One region of the Planococcus sp. 1R117A genome, then DNA from elsewhere that is predicted to be linked to it. Evidence: riboswitches for the same ligand, from Rfam matches in the RefSeq annotation. Region 1 holds a riboswitch; each other region holds the start of a gene.

Region 1 (4,189 bases):
AGGGGAATCCCTTCAAAATTTCCTGGACCCTGAAACGGTTTTCAAGGGAATAGCGCAATGGGGAGACGTGACTGGGAATTATTTTCTGAAAGAGGGCATGTCGCTTGCAGACGCATTGGGGGAAACGTCCCTTTATCGGAAACATATCGGCAAAGTGATCAAAACCGAAGCTGTGCGCAAGGAAATGCCGCTTGAGATCCTTTTTGAAGCAATGGAATTTTTCCATTCATTGCTGGACCACGCTGCCTATTCGTACAGCTCGACTTACATCAATTCTTATCAGAAGAACTTGGCTGCTGCCAGAAAAGAATTTCTCGAGTTGTCATCGCCGGTTGTTCCCGTAAATGACCAAATTGCAATCCTTCCGATTGTAGGCGCCATTGAAGTGGACCGGGCACAGCATATTTTGGAACAATCGCTGTTTGCGGCTGGACGCTTAAAGGTTTCCACGCTTATTATTGATTTATCGGGCGTAGTAAAAGTCGACACGATGGTGGCAGAACAAATTATTAAATTGACGCAGTCACTGAAGCTTGTCGGCGTCCAGGCAGTGTTGACCGGCATCCGGCCGGAAATCGCGCAGACCATGATTCAGCTGGGCATTGACGTCAGCCAGCTGGCACTTGGCGGAAGCTTGAAGCAGGCTTTCAAGAGATTGGCCGAAGCAAAATAGAGTATATGAAAAACCCGCTGAAGCCTTGGCTTCAGCGGGTTTTTGTAAGTTTGTTGAGAAAGCTAAAAAATTGTTTTAATATTAATTCATTAAACCGATATTCCGCAAAACAGCTGCAAAACAATCGGCCGAATCATTTCGGCCGATTGCTTTGTGATGAGCTTGCGCAGGAGCAGCGCACTTTCATGTCTCGAAGCTAGCGCAGCGATGCAGAGACAGTATGTTTTCCTCCGCCGTTTGGCTCCATATCTGGAGAGTAGGAACAAATATTTTAGAGAGCTTTCCAAAACAATTACACTTTTAGAGAGTCTTTAAAAGTAGTAAAAGGAAGCTGAAGACCCTGGACTGAGCGCAGCGAATGTTTTTTCAATTTGCGACGAGTAATCGCGGGAGCAAAGGAAGCGGCTGAAGCCGTGCCCGCGGAAAGCGTTCGCCTGGAGCGAAATGAGAAAATAACAAAAGTTTCTTTACAAGATCAAAACCGCTGAAGTCCTGGCTTCAGCGGTTTTGTATCAATCTATTAAGAATTCACAGTACGGGCTGATAAAACCTCTTGCAAGGTTAGGGTTTCTTGCTCGTTCAAAGGAATCATTGGCAAACGGACACCGCCGACTTGGACGCCTGAGAGGTTTAAAGCAGTTTTTACCGGAACCGGATTCGGAGCGGCAAACAAGGCATTCATGACGGGCAGCAATTTGCGGTGTGCCGCTGCAGCCGCTTGGGTATTGCCATTCCGGAAGTTCGAGATCATATTTTTCATGTCATTGCCGATGATATGGGCAGCGACCGATACGATGCCGTTTCCGCCGATTGCAAGAATCGGCAAAGTTAAACTGTCATCACCGCTGTAGAGCGTGAAGGAATCCGGTGTGCGTTCGATAATTTCCGCGGCAGCATCCAAATTGCCGCTCGCTTCTTTGATAGAGACGATATTATCGATTGCTGAAAGACGGACGACTGTATCGACGGATAAATTGACGACGCTGCGCCCTGGAATATTGTAGAGCATAATTGGCAGGCGGGTAGACGCGGCGATCGCTTCAAAATGTTGGAACATGCCTTCTTGTGAAGGTTTGTTATAATACGGCGTAACGAGCATGATGCCATCGACTCCGATGTCTTCCGCTTGCCGAGTCAAGGCGATAGATGCACGAGTGTTGTTCGAACCCGTTCCTGCGATGACCGGAATTCGGCCTTTCACAGTTTCCACTACGAATTTAAATAGTTTCACTTTTTCTTCTGATGACAAAGTCGGCGATTCTCCAGTCGTGCCGGCAATTACTAATCCATCTGAACCGTTTTCGATTAAGTGCTCCACTAGGTTTTTAGTTGCGGGAAAGTCGATTTCCCCGTTTGCGTCAAACGGAGTAACCATTGCTGTGATGATTTGGCCGAAATTCATAATACCACCCTTTTCTTAGTTTTTTGTCATAGAATCAGAGGTGATGGACCAGTCGCATAATAAAAAGAAACAAAAAAGCAGCAACGAGGGTCTCGTTGCTGCCGTAGAAACAATGTTTATCCACCGTTTCTTTGCGTCAGATAGCCCTCCATATAGTCGCCTATATGACAGTCCTGCATTTATTAGATGCAGACCCAGCGGAGTCGACTATGAGTGTCTAACCGCTTCGGCAAATCCCCCTTTCCATAAACGTCATCGGAGCTCATACTCCTCGATTTATATACTGATGGTTTTTGCACCTCTATCCTCACTCCATAAAATCTGGAGCAAGAAAATATTGAATTAGCTTCACCATACCAAACTCTTTGCGCGATTGCAAGAGCCGGAATTATTATTTTATTGGAATGGAGTGGATGACAGTGAACGAACGCCAATACGACGAAATGTTGAATATCCGGACTTCCGAAAACCAGCAAGGCTTCCATGAGTCGCTTCACCACAACCGCTATGAGCCGACGCCTTATGCCTTACTGGAAATCCTTTTTAGCCATTACAGGCTGTCCAAGGAAGACCGGCTCGTTGACTACGGCTGCGGCAAGGGCCGTCTGAATTTTTACGTTCAATATTTATTCGGAGCGGAAACGGTGGGAGTCGAGATGGACGAAACCTTTTACAAGGAAGCACTCGATAACCGGACGGCTTACGAGAAAAAGCGGAAAAATGCTAAAGGGAAAATCGACTTTTGCTGCTGCCTGGCACAAGACTATAAAGTTGAAGCAAGAGACAACCGGTTTTATTTTTTTAATCCGTTTTCGGTTCAGATCTTCATGGCCGCTATCAACAATATCTTGAAGTCCGTGGAGCAGGTGCAGCGTCCGGTTGATGTGATTCTGTTTTTCCCGTCGGACGATTATATCGATTATTTGGAGCATCAGACTCTTTTTGAACTGCTGGAAGAGATTTTGCTGCCGGGAGCAAGCTGCGATATTCGCGAACGTTTTTTAGTTTACCGCCTCGAATAAGTGGGATTAGAGTTTCTATGAATTGGGGTATAGGCTTAAAAAGTGCAATTCGCGAGGAGAGATTTTATGAAATGGAAAGGCAGGCAAGGCAGCAGAAACGTCGAGGACCGGCGGGGTTCATCAGGCGGCAAGATGATAGCGGGAGGCGGAATCGGAGGACTGCTTATCGTCCTGCTGGTGGCATTTCTTGGCGGGGACCCGGGTGTCCTTCTGAACGAACTTGGCACCGGCGCAGGCACACAGTCGAGCGAACCTTATGTCAAAACCGAGCAGGAGCAGGAACTGGCAAATTTCGTTTCGGTTGTGCTGGCGGATACCGAAGCCGTGTGGTCTGAAGTTTTTGCCGAGCAGGGCTTGGAGTATGTCGAGCCGACACTCGTGCTTTTTAATGGCAGCGTTGACTCTGCTTGCGGTACAGCAGGCGCAGCCGTCGGACCGTTCTATTGTCCCGGCGATCAGAAGCTTTATATTGACTTAAGTTTTTATAATGAGCTGCAGCAGCAATTCCAGGCGCCGGGCGACTTTGCGATGGCTTACGTCATTGCGCATGAAGTCGGGCACCATGTGCAAAACCTGCTCGGCATTATGGAGCAGGTCCAGCCGCTCCGCAATCAATTAAGTGAAGAGGATTACAATAAACTGCAGGTAAGGCTCGAATTGCAGGCCGATTATTATGCGGGTGTCTGGGCGCACCATGCCCAAGGGATGAATCTCCTGGAAACAGGGGATCTGGAAGAAGCATTGACGGCGGCAAGTGCAGTGGGAGACGATACCATCCAGGAACGGGCGCGCGGCTATGTGGTGCCGGAAAGCTTTACGCACGGAACGTCCGAACAGCGCAAGAGCTGGTTCTATAAAGGCTTCGAGGCGGGGACGATCCAAGGCGGCGATACGTTCAATGCGAAAAACCTGTAACCGTTTCTGCTGAAAAAAACAGCGGAACGAAGAGTGTTGCATTGATATTTTTGGCATTGTGATTCATTATTGAAATAGACAGTCTTTTCGTGTGAAAACGGAAAGAAATTAAGTTCTATGAAGGAAGAAAATTTATGCATGAAGATAATATTACACGCATACAACTTGATGGGCGCG
Region 2 (4,189 bases), on a different contig from region 1:
TGACTTTCAAACAACCCAAAATCACCAGGACTTTGGTTATGAAATTATTCGAGACCATATATTTCCAGAAACTTTAGGCAAGCATGAAGAAGATATTCTTTACTGACCGGGAAAATCATTAGCCGGAAAATTTCCGTCCATTCCTTGGAAGAAGCGCAACACCTTTTTCGACTAGCTCATTCCGGCTGACTGATGCTCAAAAAAAGCATGGAAAAGCTTGATAGTGCACCATTATCTACTTCTGAGTCCGCGCAGCGCTGCTTTAAATTAGAAGCTGGATTCCGGGCCCAGCAAAAACAAGCAATCGATGATTATTTAACCGAAGCCTCTGTCGAAACCCAATATAAAAGAAATCAAGTCCGCATCACTTTAAAAACCGGCCTCCATGAAAAAGCATGAATTTCAAAACCCACTTCGCAAAAGCGCAGTGGGTTTTATTGTTCTTATATTTGAATAATAATTTCATTTTACCTTTATAAACATTTGCCGAATTGTCATTTTCCTGACATATCTACTTAAAAGAAAGCGGCTTCCTGTTTATCAACTTCAAACCTGCATGGTTTTTTTAATCGCCAAGTGACGTGTTCACTTCTTTTTATTAAGATAAACCGAATGCGTCATGCAAAGCGTTCGCTGATTTTTTCATATCCGCTTCCGGCACTACGACAGAAATTTTAATCTCAGAAGTGCTGACCATCTTCACTGGAATTTCCTGCAAGCGAAGAATATCGAACATTTGTGCAGCTACCCCGGGATTGGAGACCATGCCGGATCCGACAATTGACACTTTCGATAAACCGACTTCAAAATTAGCATTTGAGAATTTAATGTCTGACTGGAATTCGTTCAATACCCGCTTTGTTTCTTCCAGGCTGTCTTGTTTAATGGAAAATGAGACAGACGGCGGGAATTCATCCGTGATGCTTTGGACAATGATGTCAACATCGATATGGTTTTCCGCCAGTTTCGTAAATATATTCGCCAATGAACCGTTGAATGGTTTTTCATACGAGACGGTCACCCGGGCAATTCCAGGTTCAAACGCTACGCCTCTGACTATTAAGTTTTTCTCCACAGTGATCACCTCTTGTATGATTGTGCCCGGTTCATCCGAATAACTTGCTCTGACCGACAACGGGACTTTATTGTTTTTCGCAAATTCGACAGCACGAGGATGCAGGACGCCTGCACCGAGGTTGGCAAGTTCAAGCATTTCATCATATGAAATTTGCTCGAGTTTACGGGCTCCTGTCACATGACGCGGATCCGATGTATAAACACCATCGACATCGGTGTAGATTTCACATTTATCGGCCTCTAACGCAGCTGCCAATGCCACCGCAGTCGTATCTGAGCCGCCGCGGCCAAGTGTCGTGATATTGCCAATCTTATCAACGCCCTGGAACCCGGCAACCACGCAGAAATAGCCATTATCCAGAACCCGTTCCAAACGCTCTGTATGGATGGTTTCGATGCGGGCGTTGCGCGGAACGGATTCCGTTTCAATGCCCGCTTGCCATCCGGTGAACGATAAAGCTTCATGCCCTAATGATTTAAAGGCCATGGCAAGCAGAGAAATTGTTACTTGCTCTCCCGTAGCCAACAGCATATCCATTTCCCGTTTCGGCGGTTCGGCAGAAATTTCCCCTGCCAGTTTGAGCAGTGTATCTGTCGTTTTGCCCATCGCTGATACCACGATTACTACACGATAGCCTTTTTCTTTTTCAAGGATTGCCCGCTTGGCCACTTCAATGATTTTTTCGGGTGTTGCAACGGACGTCCCGCCAAACTTCATTACGATCGTCTTCATTTCATCCACTCCCACATTTTAAGATGTGGCTCTCAACATGTCAGGCACTGGGTGCCAGGCAATAAAAAAAGGTAGCTCACCGGTTCTACGGCAAGCTACCTCTTTTATCATGTACGAATACGAAAAACGTCCATGTGAGATAGCCCTCCAGAGATTTACTCTGACAGCCCGGCATTTCTTAAATGCCGGACCAGCATATGGGTTTGCAAAAATCCCCTACACTTCGGCGACCGCCCCTTTCCCCACTCTTCACAGATTCTGCAAATCTCCGAATGGCTACTATTGACGTTCGCGCCTCTATCATCACTTTTCCAAGTGATTCAATTATGTTTTTACGATAGCATGTTATTGCTCACTTGGCAATGCCTGCTGAACAAAATGCTGCTGAATGGATTTGGCCAGATTCTCAGGCATGCCCGCCTGGCGCAATTCTTCTATCGTCGCTTCTTTTATCTTTTTGACAGAACCGAAATGCTTTAACAATTTCTTCTTGCGTTTTGGCCCTACGCCTTCCAAGTCATCGAGCGCGGACTGGATGGAATTTTTCCCGCGCAGCTGACGGTGGAATGTGATGACAAATCGGTGCACTTCATCCTGGATGCGCTGCAGCAGATAAAACGCTTCACTCGTGCGTTTTAACGGCACAACTTCGATTGGATCCCCGTATAGAAGCTGAGAAGTCTGGTGCTTTGTGTCTTTAGCAAGGCCGGCAATCGGAATCGATAAGCCAAGCTCGTCTTCTAAAATCTCGCGCGCCGACTCCATCTGCCCTTTTCCTCCATCAATGACGATCAAGTCCGGGAGTGGAAGCCCATCTTTCAAAACACGCGAATAGCGGCGCCGGATTACTTCCCGCATAGCAGCGTAATCATCCGGTTTCGAGGCATTGCGGGTTTTATACTTGCGGTAATCTTTTTTCGACGGTTTGCCGTCGATAAATGTGATCATTGCAGAAACTGCGTCAGCTCCTTGGATATGTGAGTTATCAAACGCTTCGATGCGGAGCGGCGTTTCAATATTCATCGCTTCTCCCAATTCAATGCAGGCACCAACAGTCCGTTCTTCCTGGCGCTCAAGCAGCTGAAACTTTTCTTTTATGGCAATCTCCGCATTTTTCTTCGCCAGATCCAGCAAATCCTTTTTCTTGCCGCGCTGAGGCACCAGTACGCGGAGGTCGAGCCATTCCCGGACCAAATCCGTGTCTATCCCTTCCGGAACCAGGATTTCATTTGGCTTCATATGGTGCGACTGCTCGTAAAACTGGCCGAGATACGTCATAAATTCTTCCTGAGGGTCGCGGTATAACGGAAACAGTGAGACATCGCGCTCAATGAGCTTGCCTTGGCGCACGAAAAACACCTGCACGCACATCCAGCCCTTGTCGATGGCATAGGCAAAAACGTCGCGGTTGGTAAAATCGTTCATGGCCATTTTCTGCTTTTCCATGACCGTTTCAATATGGATAATCTGATCCCGGTATTCCTTGGCTCGCTCAAATTCCAAATTCTCAGCGGCTTCCGACATCTTTTCAACCAGCTGCTCTTTGACTTCACGGAAACCGCCGTTCAGGAATTTCGTGATGCCTTCGATCATATTTTGATACGTTTCCTGTTCGACCGGTTTGATGCACGGCGCCAAACACTGCCCCATATGGTAATACAGGCAGGCACGGTCAGGCATGGTATGGCATTTCCGGAGCGGATACAGACGATCGAGCAATTTCTTCGTTTCACTTGCCGCGTAAGCATTGGGATAAGGACCGAAATACTTGCCTTTATCCCGCTTCACTTGCCGTGTGATGATGAGCTTTGGATGGCGCTCACCTGTAATTTTCAAGTATGGGTAGGTCTTGTCATCTTTCAGCATGATATTGTATTTTGGATCATGCTTTTTGATCAAGTTCAGCTCCAGAATCAGCGCTTCTTTTTCTGAACTTGTTACGATATATTCAAAATCCTCTATTTCGCCTACCAGCCGCTGTGTTTTGGCATCATGGCTTCCCGTAAAATACGATCGTACGCGGTTTTTCAGCACTTTCGCTTTACCGACATAGATGATCGTATTTTGGCGGTCTTTCATCAAATAGCAGCCAGGCTGATCCGGAAGTATCGCTAATTTATGTTGAATCAATTCATTTGCCATAATCTCACCCTATTAAAAAACCGGGCACCATTACGGGACCCGGTTTAGAATTATGCGTGTTGGTTAACCAATTCTGCTAAAGCTTCTTTTGGTCTGAAACCAACCACTTTGTCAACTGTTTCTCCATCTTTCATCAACAATAGAGTCGGAATTGACATAATGCCGTATTTGCCGGCTGTTTCTTGGTTTTCGTCAACATCTACTTTTACGATTTTTACTTTATCGCTCATTTCAGCG
Region 3 (4,189 bases), on a different contig from region 1:
TAAGGAAAACGCCAAATATTCCCTAGACCTACAGCCGATCCCACTGCCGCCATAACAAAACCGGCGCGCGTACCCCATTGCGAACGTTCCATTTACCTTCCTCCTTGTTTTCTTCCATCCTCTTTCCAGAAAAATAGGAAGTTTGTTTATATTCAGATTATTTACTAATCTAAAAATAGTATAACGAGGGGAATGTTCAAAGTAAAGATAATTCAGCAAAGTTTTTACATAAAGCTATTACTTCAATAACAAAAAAGCAGAGAACAAGGTTCTCTGCTTCTTGAATCATTGGAGTTTAACGCGCTTTTCAAGAATTGTGGTTCTCCGAGACCATACAAGGAATAATATCAAAAGAATAATGATAACTGCACCTAAAGAAAATAAGAGAGATCCAGTAAAACCTATGATAATATACCCTATAGCGGCGATGCCCGCAGCTGTCAAAGCATACGGAAGCTGCGTCAGTACATGGTCCATGTGATTGCTCCCTGCCCCTGTTGAAGACAGAATAGTCGTATCAGAAATTGGTGAACAGTGATCACCAAATACCGCTCCAGCGAGAACCGCAGATAATGCCGGCAATAAGAGCTCAGGTGCAGCTTGAGCCATGATGTTCCCTGCAATCGGCAAGAGGATGCCGAATGAGCCCCAGGAAGTGCCTGTTGAGAATGCCATAACCCCTGCCAGAATAAATAACAGGACCGGCAGAATTTCTATTGGAACATTGTTTTCCGTAACAATCTCCGAAAGATAAATTCCGGTTTCAAGTGCTCCTATTAAATAACTTAATGACCAAGCGAAAATCAGGATGAAAACGGCGCCTGCCATGGATTTGATCCCAGCAATAACCCCTTTTCCGACCCAAGTCGCGTTCGCCGTTTCATTACGTTTCATCTGAAGTACATAAAGGACAATTGAAGTAAACGCTCCTAGAAGCCCACCGGTCATCAGCGAAGCCGGAACATCTGTATTTTCAAAAATCAACCAGATATCAGCAACTTGACCAGCATTTTGGTACCCGGTCCAAATCATCGCCCCGATTGTTCCAACAACCAATAATAAAATTGGCAACAGTAAATCTTGGACACGTCCGTGTGAGTGGGTTGGGAATTCTTCTTTCATTTCACCAGGTATAACTTTGTTTGGATTAAATAGTTGGCCGTCGACGATTGCCAGAGTCTCATGCTTTTTCATGGCTCCAAAGTCCACATCACGAATTGCTACGAAAAAGACGATAGCCAAAGTGGCAATTGCATAAAAGTTCATAGGCGCCATTAAGACAAATGCCTCAAGAGCTGAAGATTGGACATATGTCTGCTCAGCCAAAATAGTTGCGATGATTCCGATAATCGCCGCCCCCCAGCTGGATACTGGAGAAATTACACAAACCGGTGCAGCTGTCGAATCGATGAAATATGCAAGTTTCGCGCGTGATACTCTATAACGGTCTGTAATCGGTTTAGCGACTTGCCCTACAGCCAAAGCATTAAAATAATCATCGATAAAAATGATCATACCGAGAATTACTGTAAGGACTTTTGCGCCTCTTCTTGATTTGATGCGCTTAGATGCCCATTCCGCGAAAGCAAGACTGCCTCCTGACAAGCTGACAAATGCAGTAATAATCCCCAATAAGAAGAGGAATAAAATAATGTAAACATTATAAGCGTTAAAGCCTTCGTCCCAAAAAGTGATAGCGAATGAGTTAAACAATTCCTGCAGCGCTTCCAGCGGTGCAAAAGAAGTCAGAATCAACGCCCCTGCTACGATTCCTGCTCCGAGTGACAATAGCACACGGCGAGTCAGCAACACCATAACAATCGCGATGATTGGCGGCAAAATCGAAAAAACTGTATTTTCCATGGTAATGATCCCTCCTGTTTTTTTAGGATGGAAGAGAAAGAAAAAAAGCTGACCGTGTCCCTACTGGGTACAGTCAGCTTTCTACAATTCGTCTGTGCTTCAAAACATCAAACAACCCTGTAGCTCTTCGCCTATGATTCATCATAAACGACAGTGGCATTCTTGTTCAGAATACCCCCAGCTCTTTTTTCAGTGACAGCAAAAAAAGAACTTCGGCAAAACTTCCTTTTGGATGTGTTCAACGTTGTCACACTCGCACATCGGACTTATAAGTTTTGCAGCCTCTACCCATCAATTTTTAATTCTTTGTAAGCATAGCCCAATCTTATTGCAAAATCAAATGTATATTAACTTTGAATTTTCTTTCATTTGAGAGCTTTGCTTCGGAAATATTGACTAAATACATCCCTCAGGAATTCGGGCATGAAATACTTTTTCGGAGCGCGTTTCAGCGACGGGAAAAAATACCCGAATGTGAACATGTCCAATGTGACCAGCTGGAAAGTTTCATTATGTCCTGCCAACTTTCCGCCAATGAACAATTGATGGTTTTTCATTTCAAGATTGATGCGGATGATATTGCCGAATACCGCACCCCGAAATCCCATGCCTTTCAGCTCGATATTGGGCCATTCCGCATTTAATGACTGCTGGTAGATTTCTTTCAATTCAGCGCCCGTCAAACTGATGAGGCAGGGATTGATCGGATGAGGCAGCATTTTATGGAAATCATAACGGGTCGTTTCCCCGACCGGCATGTCTTCCATAAACAATCCTGCATTGAATATGGCGCAATCAGCTCCAGAGAATTCCAGCAGTGCTTCTCCGAACAGTTCGGCCAGCTGGGAATCTTTAAACCATTCCGCTTTCAGTTCATCTTCATTATAAAAGACCGGTTCATTCAATTGTGATTTTCCTTGCTCGATGAGCATGTCATTAAAGTCTTCATCTGATCCACGAAGCGAAGACGTTTCAATCAATTCGGCTTTTTTCTCATGAATGGCCGGTTCAATCGTTACATGGCCAATATACATGCCAAATTTGCCAGCCGCCCCGAGCAATGTATCGCCGATTAGTTTTCCTTCATGAAAAATGTGATGCGTATGGGCTCCCAGAATCACATCAATTTCCGGGCATAGTTCCGCCAAATACTCATCTTCTTTCACGCCAAGATGAGAAAGGCAGACAATTAGGTCCACTTCATCTTTAATGGCTTCTACAGCCTCTATAATGGCATCCTTGGCATCTGTGATTGTCCATCCCAGCCGCTTATAGAAAGGGGTAAACTCAGCCGTTGCCCCGACCAGTCCAATCGTTAAGCCCCCTTGAGTTTTCAGCAGCTGGTAAGGTTTTGCCCATTCGGGGCGCTTGCCATCCGGCTCATAGAGATTAGCTACAATTACATCGAAATCCGCTTGCACATATAATTCTTCCAATTCTTTTTTGGACAGCGTTATACCTTCATTATTGCCTATTGTCACGGCATCGTATTCAGCATCATTTAATAACTCCACGTTGCCTTTTCCGGCAGTCCCTTCAGTGTATGGATGAGACCGGTCAACATGGTCCCCGATATCAAGGATTAAACAAACATCTCCTTCTTCCTGATGCCACCGTTTTCGTTCACTCAATAAATTCTTGATGCGAGGCCAATTGGAAAAATGGCTATGCAAATCGTTTGTATGATAAATATGAATGGTTTCACCCATAACTTACACCTCTTTAAGAACTAAATAATCCTTCGTAAATTGAACGCAGTCCCAATAATAACAAAGCAATCCGCAAGATAGCTACTAGCGTCTCTGATTTCAGTTTTTTGTTTAACGCCGCCCCTACCTTCGCTCCTATATAAGCCCCTGGCACTACCGCCAACGTGTAGATCCAGGGAACATTGCCAAGAGACATATGGGTTATGGAGTTTACAATCGATGATAAAAAGACCATGAACATTGAGGTTCCGACGGCAACATGCGGTGGAAATAAAAATAGTAAAATCATGGCTGGCACCATAATCGAACCTCCGCCGATTCCAAACAAACCAGAAGCAAAGCCTACTGCAAAAGTCAGCAGCAGAGCAGCCCACACCGGATAACCATAAACATATTCTTTGTTCATGGAGTCTTTAAAACGTATTTTCCGGCCATTATTAACAAACCACTGTACTTCTTTCAACCGGTTCCGGACCAACAGCAATATGGAAAGGAATACCAGTAAGATGCCGAAATATAAGTTAAAGGAAGGCAAATCCAATCCTTTATTTACAAATGCCCCAATAATGGTTCCAGGGACACTGCCAATAAAAAAGATAAAGGCGCTCTTGTAGTCG
Region 4 (4,189 bases), 310 kb from region 1:
CTGTTAAAGTTAGAAAAAGTTATTGATGCTTTCTTATTTTTTTACGATGTTCTGCATAAATAGTTTGCTTACAGCTAAGCCAATTGTGAACAGGGGGCCAGAAAAATGAGTACAATAGAATACGTGAAGAATTTAATCAAAGACCGGAACATCGCCTCCATTACGCCGACTTCAAAGATGGGGGTACGGGAAGTATGTGAAAAAATGGATCTCAGCAAAAAAGTAGTGATTGTTGAATATGGGCCTGCTACAGGTGTATTCACCAATTATTTGCTTGAGCATATGACGCCAGATTCCCTGATCATTGCCATTGAACTTAATGATAATTTTGTTGATTACTTAAGGGAAAACACCAGAGATCCCCGGTTGAAAATTCACCATGACAGTGCAGAAAATGTGCATGAAATCGTCCATCAGCATGGAGTCGAAATAGTGGATTATGTGATTTCGGGTATCCCGTTCTCGTTAATGGATGAAGAAACCCGTGAAAATATCGTAAAAAGAACAAGCCATGTATTAAAGCCGGGAGGGAAATTTCTTCCTTACCAAACCTTTTTCCAAAAAGACGAACATTTGATGGTTTACCTGCGGGACTATTTTTCCAATGCCCAAGATAAATTCTTTCTGCGGAATCTTCCGCCTATGCGGGTTTATGAAGCGACTAAATAAAGAGAAGCACCAATCGGTTAATGTCGGATAACTTTCCCATTAAAGAAGGCAGGCCTGTCAATACGGCTTGCTTTTTTCTTTGCTTTTACAAAGAGCAAGCCATGAAAACTTTTATATGGATTCAATGGGTGTATACTTGTAAATGTAATTTGAAGAATTTAAGCCATACTATAGAGCCTTTTAATGGCTTTTTGGGGGAAAAAGAATGTTTAGCAATATTAAAGTAGAAGAACTGATTCCGGTCATCGAAAACAAAAAAATGGCGCTCATTGATGTCCGGTCGCCATCTGAATATAAAAATTTCACTATACCGGGAAGCATCAATATTCCATTTTTTGATGATGCGGAACGGGCAGAAATCGGAACGCTTTATAAACAAGTCAGTGTAGAAGCTGCAAAAGAACGCGGGCTGGAAATCATTTCAGCAAAATTGCCGGAATTCGTGCGGGCATTCAAGAAAGTCGAAGGAGATAAAGTGGTGTTTTGCTGGCGCGGAGGCATGCGCAGCAGAACGACAGCGACTCTTTTGAGTTTGATGAACGTCCATGTCCATCGCCTTGATGAAGGCATCCGGGCTTATCGGAAATGGGTGGTAGCCGAGCTGGAACAAAAGGAAACCCCTTCGAAAGGATTTGTATTAAACGGATTAACCGGCGCAGGGAAAACAAGAGTATTAAAGGCGCTGCAGGAAGAGGGATATCCGGTCATTGATTTTGAAGGGATGGCCAATCATAAAGGATCGATTTTCGGTCAGATCGGTCTGGAACCGCATAATCAGAAAGTCTTTGATTCGCTTCTGGTCCATCAGCTGAAAAAGCTGCAGAATTTTCCTTATGTGCTGATTGAAGCAGAAAGCCATCGCATCGGGAAAGTGGTGATTCCGCCGTTTTTAAGTGATTTGAAAAATCGGAGCATCCATTTGGTCATCGATTTGCCGATGGAAGAACGGGTGAAAGAAATCCTGGAAGATTACCGTCCTTCGGAACATCAGGAAGAATGCATGGAAGCATTTCAGCGGATCAAATCGCGGATTCATATGCCTATCGCCAAGCAAATCGAATCGGATTTGGAAACGGGCAATTTTGCTTCGGCCATTCAGCTGCTGCTGGAGCATTATTACGATTCCCGCTACAAGCATACCGGCCTCCAATACCCGGATTCGCAGAAAAAGTTCTTGGTGGTCAACAATATCGAAGAAGCAATCCAAGCGGTTAAAGAAAATCTCCCTGCTTTCTCTGTGGGTGGAGAAGCCACCGATCCAGGTCAATTAGTGCAAAAGAAATAAGTGGGAAAGCTGAACAAAAAGTCTCTGCTCCCATTGTGGAAACAGAAAATCAGGACAAATTTTTGATAAATAAAAATAGGATTGACAGATAAAATATATCAATGTAGACTATGAAAAACATGAATTGAATATTACCTCACACTTTTTGCAGTGAGGTAGAGGCGCGACGTTTAACAATCCTTGGAGGAGTTCGAGAAAATGATGATCCCAAGGAGAAGGAAATGTCGCCGAAGTGTGCAATAACTCTCACTATTGCATGCTGGGTCTGCGGTTAATAGCTGCAGGACTGTCGCAATGGATTTCCCGATTTATTGCGAAGAGCTATCTCATCCAGGGACGAAGAAGAGGATTTAGGGCAACTATGTATAGTGCGATCTGAGTCTACCTCAGGTCTTTTTGTGCAGAGGTGCCCTTTTTGTATATTCAATTACCACTAAGGTACCAAACACAAAGGGGAGAGTTTAATTATGAAGAAAAAATTGACGTTATTTTCAACCATGTTCCTGTCGTCGATGCTGCTGATGTCAGGATGCGGATCAAGCGAGGAAGCCGGAAGCGGCGGATCATCAGAAGAATCTGAGACATTCAAAGTGGGAATGGAAGCAGCTTATGCACCGTTCAACTGGACACAGGGAGATGACTCCAACGAGGCTGTGAAAATTTCAGGGAACGCTGAATATGCAGGCGGCTATGACGTAGAAATTGCTAAAAGAATTGCTGAAGACATGGGCAAGGAATTGGAAATTGTAAAAACGGAATGGGATGGTCTGGTGCCTGCTCTGACTTCCGGCAAGATTGATGCCATCGTTGCGGGCATGTCACCGACGGCAGAGCGCAAAGCAACCATTGATTTTTCAGACCCGTACTATACGTCAGAGTTGGTTATGGTCGTTCAAAAAGGCGGCAAATATGAAGGGGCAACTTCGCTTTCCGATTTTAAAGGAGCGAAAATCACAGCACAGTTGAACACTTTCCATTATTCCGTTATTGACCAGATTGAAGGCGTATCGAAAGAAACAGCGATGGAAAGCTTCCCTTCCATGCGGGTAGCGCTTGAATCAGGGATTATTGATGGCTACGTGTCAGAACGGCCGGAAGCGGTGAGTGCTTCTGCTGCCAATGAAAATTTTGCCATGGTGGAATTTGAAGACGGGTTTGAAACGTCTGAAGAAGACACAGCAATTGCGGTAGGGCTTGAAAAAGGCAGTGAACTGACAGAACAAATCAATAAAGCATTGGCTGGCATTTCTGAAGAAGAGCGCCAGGAAATTATGGATACTGCAATTAAAAACCAACCAGCTGCCCAATAATGATTAGGTGGTGCCGGCTACATATGTATGCAGCCGGTTTTAACTATTTTTAGGAGGAAAACAATGAGTTTAGAATGGGTTATCACCATACTTACAGATAACTGGCCCATGTTCCTGCGCGGAGCGGTCATGACGTTATGGATTTCAGTGATCGGCACTTTGATTGGAGCCGCTATTGGATTGATCATCGGTATTATCCATACCATTCCGATGCCGGAGCGGGGAATCAAAAAAATCGGTTTGAAAGTCATTAACGGACTTCTTTCTGCATACATCGAATTTTTCCGGGGAACACCGATGATGGTACAGGCGATGGTTATTTTCTATGGATCCGCCATGGCATTTGGAATCGATTTGGACGTCTTTACAGCGGCCATATTCATTGTATCCATCAATACAGGGGCCTATATGTCGGAAATTGTTCGGGGCGGCATCATTTCCGTCGATAAAGGACAGTTCGAAGCTGCCCAGGCCATTGGGATGAACCATTTTCAAACTATGATCAATGTCGTCATGCCGCAGGTCATCCGCAATATTTTGCCGGCAACAGGCAATCAGTTTGTCATCAATATTAAAGATACGGCGGTGCTAAGCGTTATTGGAGTGACGGAATTGTTTTTCCAGACAAGAACCGTATCAGGGAACAACTTCCGTTATTTCGAATCGTTCTTTATCGCTTGTGTCCTTTATTTCATCATGACATACAGCATCACACTTCTATTGCGCAAACTTGAAAGAAAAATGGCGGGGCCGAAAAACTACAGCATGATTGGCGGCTTGCCGATGCAAGTAGTGAATCCGGAAGACACTTCGCATAAAATCAAAGAATAGACAGGTCAATAAGCAGAAATGGAAGAGGAGAACTTATGGAAAACGTAATTGAAATTCAGCATTTAAGTAAATCCTTCGGCACGCATGAAGTGCT

Evidence for each region. A riboswitch is a leader RNA that binds a small molecule or an ion and turns the genes downstream of it on or off. The one in region 1 is predicted to bind lysine.
Region 2: linked by a shared signal. The riboswitch ahead of ACSFXN_RS08850 (aspartate kinase) and the one ahead of dapA (4-hydroxy-tetrahydrodipicolinate synthase) in region 1 are both predicted to bind lysine.
Region 3: linked by a shared signal. The riboswitch ahead of ACSFXN_RS16520 (Na+/H+ antiporter NhaC family protein) and the one ahead of dapA (4-hydroxy-tetrahydrodipicolinate synthase) in region 1 are both predicted to bind lysine.
Region 4: linked by a shared signal. The riboswitch ahead of ACSFXN_RS04915 (transporter substrate-binding domain-containing protein) and the one ahead of dapA (4-hydroxy-tetrahydrodipicolinate synthase) in region 1 are both predicted to bind lysine.

Annotation. Positions count from the first base shown of each region.
Region 1 is NZ_JBPRLO010000001.1:732,158-736,346, reverse strand. It holds gene ACSFXN_RS03400 (STAS domain-containing protein) at 1-673, shown strand, start outside; gene dapA (4-hydroxy-tetrahydrodipicolinate synthase) at 1,194-2,075, opposite strand; lysine riboswitch at 2,209-2,387, opposite strand; gene ACSFXN_RS03390 (SAM-dependent methyltransferase) at 2,495-3,097, shown strand; gene ypfJ (KPN_02809 family neutral zinc metallopeptidase) at 3,164-4,012, shown strand; gene ACSFXN_RS03380 (TraB/GumN family protein) at 4,147-4,189, shown strand, end outside.
Region 2 is NZ_JBPRLO010000002.1:687,931-692,119, forward strand. It holds gene ACSFXN_RS08845 (hypothetical protein) at 208-399, shown strand; gene ACSFXN_RS08850 (aspartate kinase) at 599-1,810, opposite strand; lysine riboswitch at 1,943-2,118, opposite strand; gene uvrC (excinuclease ABC subunit UvrC) at 2,156-3,952, opposite strand; gene trxA (thioredoxin) at 4,003-4,189, opposite strand, start outside.
Region 3 is NZ_JBPRLO010000006.1:38,177-42,365, forward strand. It holds gene ACSFXN_RS16515 (sodium-dependent transporter) at 1-92, opposite strand, end outside; gene ACSFXN_RS16520 (Na+/H+ antiporter NhaC family protein) at 286-1,863, opposite strand; lysine riboswitch at 1,976-2,158, opposite strand; gene ACSFXN_RS16525 (bifunctional metallophosphatase/5'-nucleotidase) at 2,229-3,572, opposite strand; gene ACSFXN_RS16530 (sulfite exporter TauE/SafE family protein) at 3,586-4,189, opposite strand, start outside.
Region 4 is NZ_JBPRLO010000001.1:1,046,147-1,050,335, reverse strand. It holds gene ACSFXN_RS04925 (class I SAM-dependent methyltransferase) at 106-669, shown strand; gene mnmH (tRNA 2-selenouridine(34) synthase MnmH) at 875-1,954, shown strand; lysine riboswitch at 2,103-2,286, shown strand; gene ACSFXN_RS04915 (transporter substrate-binding domain-containing protein) at 2,422-3,264, shown strand; gene ACSFXN_RS04910 (amino acid ABC transporter permease) at 3,328-4,095, shown strand; gene ACSFXN_RS04905 (amino acid ABC transporter ATP-binding protein) at 4,131-4,189, shown strand, end outside.